Regions from separate parts of the Pseudomonas serbiensis genome, predicted to be linked through region 3. Evidence: predicted binding sites of a transcription regulator. Region 3 holds the regulator's gene; each other region holds the start of a gene.
What was found. The regulator FliA, encoded in region 3, starts transcription of late flagellar genes. The targets are predictions, from matches to a motif close to CTAAAGTTTNNNNNNNNNNNGCCGNTAA.
Positions count from the first base shown of each region.

Region 1: the regulator FliA is predicted to act here: its motif matches at 1,248-1,275, upstream of Q6A51_RS12845 (flagellar protein MotY).
Region 2: the regulator FliA is predicted to act here: its motif matches at 2,234-2,261, upstream of Q6A51_RS06970 (methyl-accepting chemotaxis protein).

Region 1 covers NZ_JAUQOO010000008.1:190,706-193,984, forward strand. Annotated here, with positions in the region: gene rnt (ribonuclease T) at 1-139, opposite strand, end outside; gene pyrC (dihydroorotase) at 136-1,182, opposite strand; gene Q6A51_RS12845 (flagellar protein MotY) at 1,331-2,239, shown strand; gene Q6A51_RS12850 (argininosuccinate synthase) at 2,368-3,279, shown strand, end outside.
Region 2 covers NZ_JAUQOO010000004.1:76,044-79,322, reverse strand. Annotated here, with positions in the region: gene Q6A51_RS06975 (GGDEF domain-containing protein) at 1-449, shown strand, start outside; gene Q6A51_RS06970 (methyl-accepting chemotaxis protein) at 508-2,127, opposite strand; gene Q6A51_RS06965 (TenA family transcriptional regulator) at 2,532-3,279, opposite strand, start outside.
Region 3 covers NZ_JAUQOO010000003.1:255,705-258,983, forward strand. Annotated here, with positions in the region: gene Q6A51_RS06070 (protein phosphatase CheZ) at 1-463, opposite strand, end outside; gene Q6A51_RS06075 (chemotaxis response regulator CheY) at 483-857, opposite strand; gene fliA (RNA polymerase sigma factor FliA) at 1,117-1,857, opposite strand; gene fleN (flagellar synthesis regulator FleN) at 1,854-2,687, opposite strand; gene flhF (flagellar biosynthesis protein FlhF) at 2,803-3,279, opposite strand, start outside.

The DNA.
Region 1 (3,279 bases), on a different contig from region 3:
CATCGGTTGCCGCATTGAAACCACCGGTTTCCACGTCGATGACTACAGGCAGGTAGCCACGAAAACGTGCTGCCATCGGGTGGCGCGAGCCGCCGCCACCGTGACCGTCCTGTTCGTCGTCGTAATGATCTTCACTCACGCATTTTCCTCCAGCAGGCGCCAGCGCAGTTTTTCTCCGGCGCGCAGCGGGATTACGCTCAACTCGCCAAATGGCAGGCTGGCAGGGGCTGTCCACTCGTCACGAACCAGCGTGATGGTGTCCTGGTTGGCAGGCAGGCCGTAGAACGCCGGGCCGTGGAGGCTGGCGAAGCCTTCCAGTTTGTCCAGCGCGTTACGTTGCTCGAAAGCCTCGGCATACATTTCGATAGCGGCATAGGCCGTGTAGCAGCCAGCGCAACCGCAGGCGGCTTCCTTGGCATGCTGGGCATGAGGTGCCGAGTCGGTGCCCAGGAAGAACTTGCCGTTGCCACTGGTTGCGGCATCGAGCAGCGCTGTCTGGTGCGTATTGCGCTTGAGGATCGGCAGGCAATAGAAATGTGGCCGAATACCGCCGACCAGCATGTGGTTGCGGTTATAGAGCAAGTGATGCGCGGTGATGGTCGCTGCAACGTTGGCCGGGGCCGCATTGACGAATTGCACGGCGTCACCGGTCGTGATGTGTTCAAACACCACTTTCAACGTCGGGAAGCGCTCCACCACACGGCGCAGATGCTCGTCGATGAAGATCTTCTCGCGGTCGAAGACGTCAATGTCGCCGCGGGTGACTTCGCCATGGACCAGCAGCAGCATGCCGACTTCGGCCATGGCTTCCAGAACATGGAAAATCTTGTCGATGCTGGTGACGCCAGAGTCGGAGTTGGTGGTCGCACCGGCCGGATACAGTTTGGCCGCATGGACGAAACCGCTGGCCTTGGCCGTGCGAATGTCCTCGGGCGTGGTCTGGTCGGTCAGATAAAGCACCATCAGCGGCTCGAAACGGCTGCCGGCCGGGCGTGCATCCAGGATGCGCTGGCGATAGGCATCGGCTTGCTGTGCATTGCGTACTGGGGGCACAAGGTTGGGCATGATGATTGCGCGGCCAAAAGTGCGCGCAACGTCAGCAACGGTGTGTGGCAAAACAGCTCCGTCACGGAGGTGGATGTGCCAGTCGTCGGGACGCAGAAGGGTCAGGCGGTCAGACATTGGGGATTCCAGGCGGGTCAAACTGCTGGGAATCCTACCGGAAAAGACTCTCTCAGGCACTCGCTATCAAGTTTTGTAGGAAGTTACCGATAGCCCGACGTAAGAAGCAGTTTTTTGTTTCGTGTCATTTTTATAAGTGGAGCCTCCCGTGCGCCAGCTATATCTCGCCTTGCTCAGCGTATTTGCCAGCCTCCCGGCCATGGCAGTCAGTTTCCAGACACGTCTGGAGAGTATCGAGTGGAAGGTCGAAGGGGATCAGTTCGAGTGTCGCCTGAGTCAGCCGATTACCGATTTCGGTGTAGGTGAATTCGTGCGCCGCGCCGGTGAGCAGGCTACATTCCGTCTCAAGCCGTCTTACAACATGCTGGGTAATGGTTCGGCCACTCTGCTGGCTGCGGCAGCACCCTGGCAGCCGGGACGGGGTGATATCAACCTCGGCTCGGTCCGTGTCAGCAATGGCGAGATTCCTTTCAATAGCTCCGAGGCACAGGCCGGACGCCTGATCAGCGGTTTGATGGAAGGGCGCAGCCCGCTCATCCGTCATAGCACCCGCGATGGCGGTGGCCCAATGGAAATAAGGCTATTGCCCGTCAGGTTCAGCAAGGCGTTCAGCGACTATCAGTTGTGTACGACCAAACTGCTGCCGATGAATTTCGATCAGATCAAGCAGGCCGAAGTTGGCTTCCCCGGCGGCGGCATCGAGCTGGACGCCAAGGCCAAGGCCCGTCTGGACAATATGATTGCGTATCTGCGTGCCGACCCAACGGTCAACCATATCGAGCTGGACGGCCATTCGGATAACAGCGGCAATCGCCTGACCAACCGCGACCTGTCCCGGCGTCGGGCGCTGGCGGTGATGGACTATATGAAGGCTCAGGGGATTCCCGAGCAACAGATCACCTTGCGCTTTCATGGCGAGCGTTATCCGCTGGCTCCCAACACCAACGATGCCAACCGCGCGCGCAACCGCCGTGTAAATGTGCATCTGGAGCGTGTCGCTCCCGAAGAAAAGCCGGTTCCAGTCGCTTCTGCCGCCAGCGCTGCACGCACTTCGTAACCCGCCTGTCTCCTCGCGAGGCTGACATAACCTGTCGCCTCGTCGTCACAAGCTGTCGCGCCCCTGTAAATTTGCTGGTTTGAACGGTAGAATCAACGGTTTTCCGTACAACCCGGTGGAGTGATGGCATGGCGGACGTAAACAAGGTAGTTCTCGCGTATTCCGGTGGCCTGGATACTTCGGTCATTCTGAAGTGGCTGCAAGATACGTATAACTGCGAAGTGGTGACCTTTACAGCTGACCTGGGTCAGGGGGAAGAGGTCGAGCCGGCACGTGCCAAGGCTCAGGCCATGGGCGTTAAAGAAATCTACATCGACGACCTGCGTGAAGAGTTCGTACGTGATTTCGTGTTCCCGATGTTCCGTGCCAACACCGTCTACGAAGGCGAGTACCTGCTGGGTACTTCCATCGCTCGTCCACTGATCGCCAAACGCCTGATCGAAATCGCCAACGAAACCGGCGCTGACGCCATTTCCCATGGTGCTACCGGTAAAGGTAACGATCAGGTTCGTTTCGAGCTGGGCGCCTACGCCCTCAAGCCAGGCGTCAAAGTGATTGCCCCATGGCGTGAGTGGGATCTGCTTTCGCGTGAAAAGCTGATGGATTATGCCGAGAAGCATGCAATCCCGATCGAGCGTCATGGCAAGAAAAAATCCCCGTACTCGATGGATGCCAACCTGCTGCACATCTCCTATGAAGGCGGCGTGCTGGAAGATACCTGGACCGAGCACGAAGAGGACATGTGGCGCTGGACCAAGTCTCCGGAAGACGCGCCGAACGTTCCAACCTATCTTGAGCTGACCTATCGCAATGGCGATATCGTCGCTCTGGACGGCGTTGAAATGTCGCCTGCTACCGTACTGGCTACCTTGAACCGCATCGGTGGCGAGAACGGCATCGGCCGTCTGGACATCGTGGAAAACCGTTATGTGGGCATGAAGTCCCGCGGCTGCTATGAAACCCCAGGCGGCACCATCATGCTGCGCGCTCACCGCGCCATCGAGTCGATCACTCTGGATCGTGAAGTCGCTCACCTCAAG
Region 2 (3,279 bases), on a different contig from region 3:
CGATGGACCAGAACCTGCTGCGGGAAACCGAAGTGTCGCATCGCAACAAGCAGCCGCTTTCACTGCTGATGCTGGATATCGACCACTTCAAGAACGTCAACGATAACTACGGCCACAAGACCGGCGACGAAGTGCTTCGCATCATCGCCCATACGCTCAAGGCTCAGTTGCGCAACATAGACCGGGTGTTCAGGTATGGCGGAGAGGAATTTGTGATCGTGCTTGCCAACACCGATCGCGATTGTGCGGCAATGGTCGGTGAGCGTCTGCGCCAGGCCGTGCTGGAACTGGAGTTCCACGAGTGCAATACCGCACTCAACATCACCATAAGCCTGGGCTGCTCGACCTTGCTGCCCGCAGAGTCCGCCGACAGCCTGCTGCGCCGCGCCGACAACGCCCTGTATGTCGCCAAGCGCGAAGGCCGTAATCGCCTGACAATGGCAGGCTGATTGCCGATGCATGAGCGCCCCCTCGAAACGAAGGGGGCACAAGGGCAAGTGCAACAGGTTATGCACTCAAACGTGAGATTACGTCATCAAGGCCTGCTGAAAGACCGCGCAAGTCATGACTGGCACTTTGAGTACGTTTGACGTTGTCCTGATTGGTTACGGCGATAGCGGTAATTTCAGTCAGGTTACGCGAGATATCTTCTGCCACTGACGTCTGCTCCTCGGCAGCAGTGGCGATCTGGCGGTTCATGTCACGGATGTTTTCCACTGCCACAGTGATGCGCTGCAAGGTTGCACCGGCATGAGTGACCTGCTCGACACTCTCCTCACTACGGGCCTGACCGCCCTGAATGGCCAGCACCGCATCGGTAGCGCCGGTCTGCACCGAACTGATGATCTGATTGATCTCGGCCGTGGACACAGCGGTACGTTGCGCCAGGGTACGCACTTCGTCGGCCACCACCGCAAAACCACGTCCGGCATCTCCGGCACGCGCGGCTTCGATGGCCGCATTGAGCGCCAGCAGGTTGGTCTGCTCGGCGATGCCACGAATCACTTCCAGCACCTTGCCGATTCGACCGCTGTCTGTTTCCAGGCGCTGAATGACATTGGCGGTGGAGGAAATTTCATTGCGCATGCGGGTTATGGTGGCAATGGTCGACTGCATGACCTTCTCGCCATCCTGCGCGCTGTGATCGGCGTCATCCGCCGCACGCGCCGCGTCCGCAGCATGCCTGGCGACTTCCTGAGCCGTTGCCGACATTTCAGTCATGGCTGTGGCAACCTGATCGGTACGCTCAAATTGCTCATGAGTGCCTTGAGCCATCAGCGCAGCAATGGCATTCAATTCCCCGCCAGCAGCGTCCAGTTCAGTGGTGCTGCGCTTCAGGCGATTGAAGGTGTCGGCCAGAAAATCGCGCAAGGTATTGGCGGCCACAGCCAAACGACCCAGTTCGTCCTGGCGCACCACCTCGACACGCGCACCAAACTTGCCTTCGCTCAACTGAGCCACATACTCGATCAGCATGCGAATCGGCGCGACCAGGTTGCGATTGACCATCCACAGCGCCAGCAATCCGACCAGCAGAGCAGAGGCCAGCATTACCGTAGCACCAACCAATATGGTCTGGTCAGCCTCTTTGCTGATCGCAACCGACTGGGCATCACTGGATTTGTGCAGTTGATCCACCAGACTGGCCATCTGCTCGCTGGTCGGGCGATCCACGCCCTTGACCGCGGCATCGCCGATCGAAGCATCACCACCAGCAGCCACGAATGCATCACGCCCCGTGCGGTAGGAAGCGCCCAGGGTTCGATGCTCCTGCTGCAGCCTCTGAACCTGATTTTTCAGCGCAGCGTCCGTACCTTTCATATCAACGAGCTGGCCCAGCGTGCCCTGCACCTTGCGCTCCTGCTCTTCAAACTGAGCCCAGAACTTGTCTCGCTCCGCAGGAGTCTTGCCACGCAGCAGTACGTTTTTCCACTCCTGAACCTGGACCTTGAACTGAAGGTTGGCTTCGTCGACCAGTTGTGAAGCACGGATCGGGCCTTCAAGCAGGCTGCGATAGGACTGCACGTTATCGGAAAGGAAATTGAAACAAGCCAGCGCGATGACCAGCACCAGCGCAAGGCTGCCGCCGAGCAAGCCAAGAATTTGGAGCCTCAGGGATTTGGACATGATGATGATCTCTGGAGAACACGGATCTGCGAAGGTGTGCAGATAGATGGCAGGCCACATCCCTGTACAACCGTTTTCAATCCGGTGTGTATGCCCTATGAGATCCCCATCGGCGTAAGCCGGTCTTTCTTTAAAAAGAGCGACGACTGGAAGGGAGCGGTGAAAAACGTCAAAAACCAACCGCCGAAAAGCCGCCGATGTGAACTGTCGCGGCCAAGGCCCCTCCCGCAAGTGACTGCCAATCAGTCAAAAATCATAAATCACTTTGTGGGAGGCAGCTTGCTGGCGACTTCATGTACAGACGCAGAATATCTGCCGGTTTTCAAGGTCTTTTCGCCAGCAAGCTGCCTCCCACAAGTTTTGTTTGGGCCTTAACTGATCGGCATTACTCCTGCCGAGAGGTATCAGGCCTCAACCGCCGTGGCACGTTCCCGCGCTGGCTTGGCCTTTTCTAGCTGCAGGCAGCTCTCAAGAAACAGGTACATGTAGTCATAGCTCTTGATGGTCGCCTGGCGCAATTCCGTCTGGAGTTGCACACTGGGGTTGTTGCCCGCCAGGGTGCAGATGATCTCCAGCGCCTCCCATGGGTGCGCATCATCATACTGAGCGTGCATTTTGAGCCATTTCATGGCGCGTTTTCGGGTTTCTGCCGGGAAACCCTCGGCATATACGTCCGTGGAGCAGACGATGGCCGCCCACTCCCCTGTAGCGCCTTCGATTGCATAGTTCGTCGCGGCCATGGCTACGGCCAGAGAGTCCGAGGAGCTGGTCTGCCAGCACCAGTGACTCAATGCATGCAGCTCGGGTGCCACGCGCTGGGCGTGCAGGTCGTCGAGGCTCACGCCATGGGCATCAGACCAGTTCACCCAGTAGTCGGCATGATTGAGTTCGACGCGGATATTGCGCATCAGCCAGCGACGCGCCATGTCTTCGCCAGGATGACGGCCGAAACGGGTTTTGGTCAGGTTCTTGGCCATATAGACGGCGAACTGCTCGACCACCGGCCATCCGCCAATCAGGTAATGACGCATGACCTGAGGGCTCAGACGCCCGTCGCGCATTCTCTGATAAAGCTCATGCTCGACCACTCGGGTCTTGGCAGCACTGCAATCCTTGATTAACTGTTGCGCCCATGCCGGATAACTGCTGGCT
Region 3 (3,279 bases):
CGGTACGGGACAGGAAACCGTCGACACGCTTGGCCAGATCACGAAACTCTTCAGCACCGATTTCCCGACGCATGAAACGCCCCCAGTCCGCGCTCAGCGACTTGGCATCTTCGCTCAGCCCGTTCATCAGCGGCGTGCTCTGCTCTACCAGGTCCATCGTGCGGTTGGCCGCATTCTCGGTCAGTCGTACAACATACGACAGACGATCGGCGGCATCAGTGATCTGCGACACTTCTTCGGCTTGCGGCATGTTCGGGTCAATATGAAAATTGACGATCGCACTATGCAGTTCGCGAGTCAGCTTGCCGACTTCCTGATACAGGCCACGGTCACGAGCCTGGTTGAGCTCATGGATCAATTGCACGGCATCACCGAAGCGGCCTTTTTCAAGGCTGGCAACCAGTTCCTGCGCGTGTTTCTTCAGGGTTGACTCGAAGTCACCCAGTGAATCGTTGTTGTCCATAGCGCCCTCGCGGCATGCATCAGCTGTTGACGCGTTCAAAGATCTTTTCGATCTTCTCTTGCAGCACTTGGGCCGTGAACGGTTTCACGACGTAACCGTTCACACCAGCCTGGGCAGCCTCAATGATCTGCTCACGCTTGGCTTCAGCGGTCACCATCAGTACCGGGAGACTTTTGAGACGCTCATCCTGACGCACCTGACGCAACAGATCGATACCGGTCATGCCAGGCATGTTCCAGTCAGTCACCAGAAAGTCAAAGGAACCGCTTTGAAGCATCGGCAAGGCAGTGATGCCGTCGTCCGCTTCGGATGTGTTGGTGAACCCCAGGTCACGCAACAGATTTTTTATGATCCGCCGCATCGTTGAGAAGTCATCAACGATGAGGATTTTCATGTTCTTGTCCAATTCGACCTCCAAGCAGTCTTTAACGCATTCAGCACCTGAACACGCTGTTCACTCAATACTGGCACAGCACACCCCCGGCTGTACGAAAACGACGACGGGCTTGGCAAAACAACAAAACAGAAACCTGAACCAGCAGGCCATAGGCTCTGTCCGAACAGGCTCCTGCCTTGTCTATCCTGATACCACGTAACGCTCTGCACAGCCGGCTTGCGACAACCTGAGACTCTTGCAAGTCACAAATCGCCCATCAACGCGCTCGCCACTCCCCCAAACGCCCTCGCAAACGAGCTGCGCACTGGCTGTGTAACTGGCTGACCCGCGACTCGCTGACCCCAAGCACCTCACCGATTTCCTTGAGGTTCAGCTCTTCGTTATAGTACAGCGCCAATACCAGCCGCTCACGCTCCGGCAAGTTGGCGATTGCATCTGCCAGCGCTGCCTGGAAACGCTCATCTTCCAGGTCACGCGACGGTTCGAGCGAGCCGCTTGCGCCGTCCTCATGCAACCCTTCATGGTCGCCGTCCTGCAAAAGGTCGTCGAAGCTGAAGAGACGGCTGCCTAAGGTATCATTCAAAATCCCATAATAATCATCGAGACTTAACTGGAGTTCGGCAGCAACCTCATGATCTTTAGCGTCACGACCGGTTTTTGCTTCAATTGCGCGAATTGCGTCACTCACCATGCGCGTATTGCGATGCACCGAACGTGGCGCCCAGTCACCCTTGCGCACTTCATCGAGCATGGCACCGCGGATACGAATCCCGGCATAAGTCTCGAAACTCGCACCCTTGGTGGAGTCGTACTTGGTAGAAACTTCCAGCAAGCCGATCATGCCGGCCTGGATCAGATCTTCAACCTGCACACTGGCAGGCAGACGCGCCAGCAAGTGGTAGGCAATACGCTTGACCAACGGCGCGTAACGCTCGATGAGTTCGTACTGCGAATTCCTGGAAGCCTTGCTGTACATTTGAAAGCCGCTCGCTGTCATTGAACAGGCCCCGCACTGGTCTGGTGAACAAGTCGTTCGACGAAGAACTCCAGATGACCACGCGGGTTGGCCGGCAACGGCCAGGTATCAACCTTCTGGGCAATGGCCTTGAAAGCCAGTGCGCATTTGGAGCGTGGAAACGCCTCGTAAACAGCGCGCTGCTTCTGAACCGCCTTGCGAACACACTCGTCGTAAGGAACGGCACCGACATATTGCAGAGCCACATCAAGGAAGCGATCAGTCACTTTCGTCAGTTTGGCGAACAGATTGCGCCCTTCCTGTGGGCTCTGGGCCATATTGGCCAGAACACGAAAACGGTTCATGCCGTAGTCGCGGTTAAGCAGCTTGATAAGCGCGTAGGCGTCGGTAATCGAGGTAGGCTCATCGCAGACCACCAGCAATACTTCCTGCGCTGCGCGCACGAAGCTGACAACCGACTCGCCGATACCGGCAGCGGTGTCGATCACCAGCACATCGAGGTTGTCGCCAATCTCGCTGAACGCCTGGATAAGGCCGGCATGCTGGGCTGCTGAAAGATGGACCATGCTCTGGGTGCCGGACGCCGCAGGCACGATGCGCACACCGCCCGGCCCCTGCAACAGGACATCGCGCAGGTCGCAACGGCCCTCGATGACGTCAGCCAGCGTGCGCTTGGGCGTCAGGCCCAGCAGAACATCGACATTGGCCAGACCAAGGTCGGCATCGAGCAGCATGACGCGCCGGCCGAGTTCGGCCAGGGCCAGTGAAAGGTTCACTGACACGTTAGTCTTACCGACGCCACCTTTGCCACCGGTCACTGCGATAACCTGTACGGGATGCATGCTGCCCATGTTATTTCTTTACCTTGTCTTGCGTAGACCGAAACCACATTACGGGCTGCACGTTCGCGAACGAACAATGCCTGGCAGACCATTGATGCAGGGACATTCCAGTAATATCCATCAGTTACCCCACTCTCTTGCCAGGGGTGTGATAGAGGTCGGCAAACATATCGGCCATCGCTTCCTCGCTCGGCTCATCCTGCATTTGCACGCTGACTGCGCGGCTCACCAACTGGTGGCGACGCGGCAGGTGCAAGTCATCAGGAATACGTGGTCCATCCGTCAAATAAGCCACAGGTAATTCATGGCCAATCGCAAGGCTCAACACTTCTCCGAGGCTTGCGGTTTCATCAAGCTTGGTCAGGATGCAACCTGCCAAACCACAACGCTTGTAACTGTGATAGGCCGCAGTCAGTACCTGCTTCTGGCTGGTTGTCGCCAGCACCAGGTAGTTGCGGGCACGTATGCCACGTCCGGCGAGGCTTTCCAGCTGCATGCGCAAGGCCGGATCACTGGCCTGCAGGCCGGCGGTATCGATCAGCACCACGCGCTTGCGCAGCAGCGGCTCCAGCGCCTGGGCCAATGACTGGCCCGGATCGAC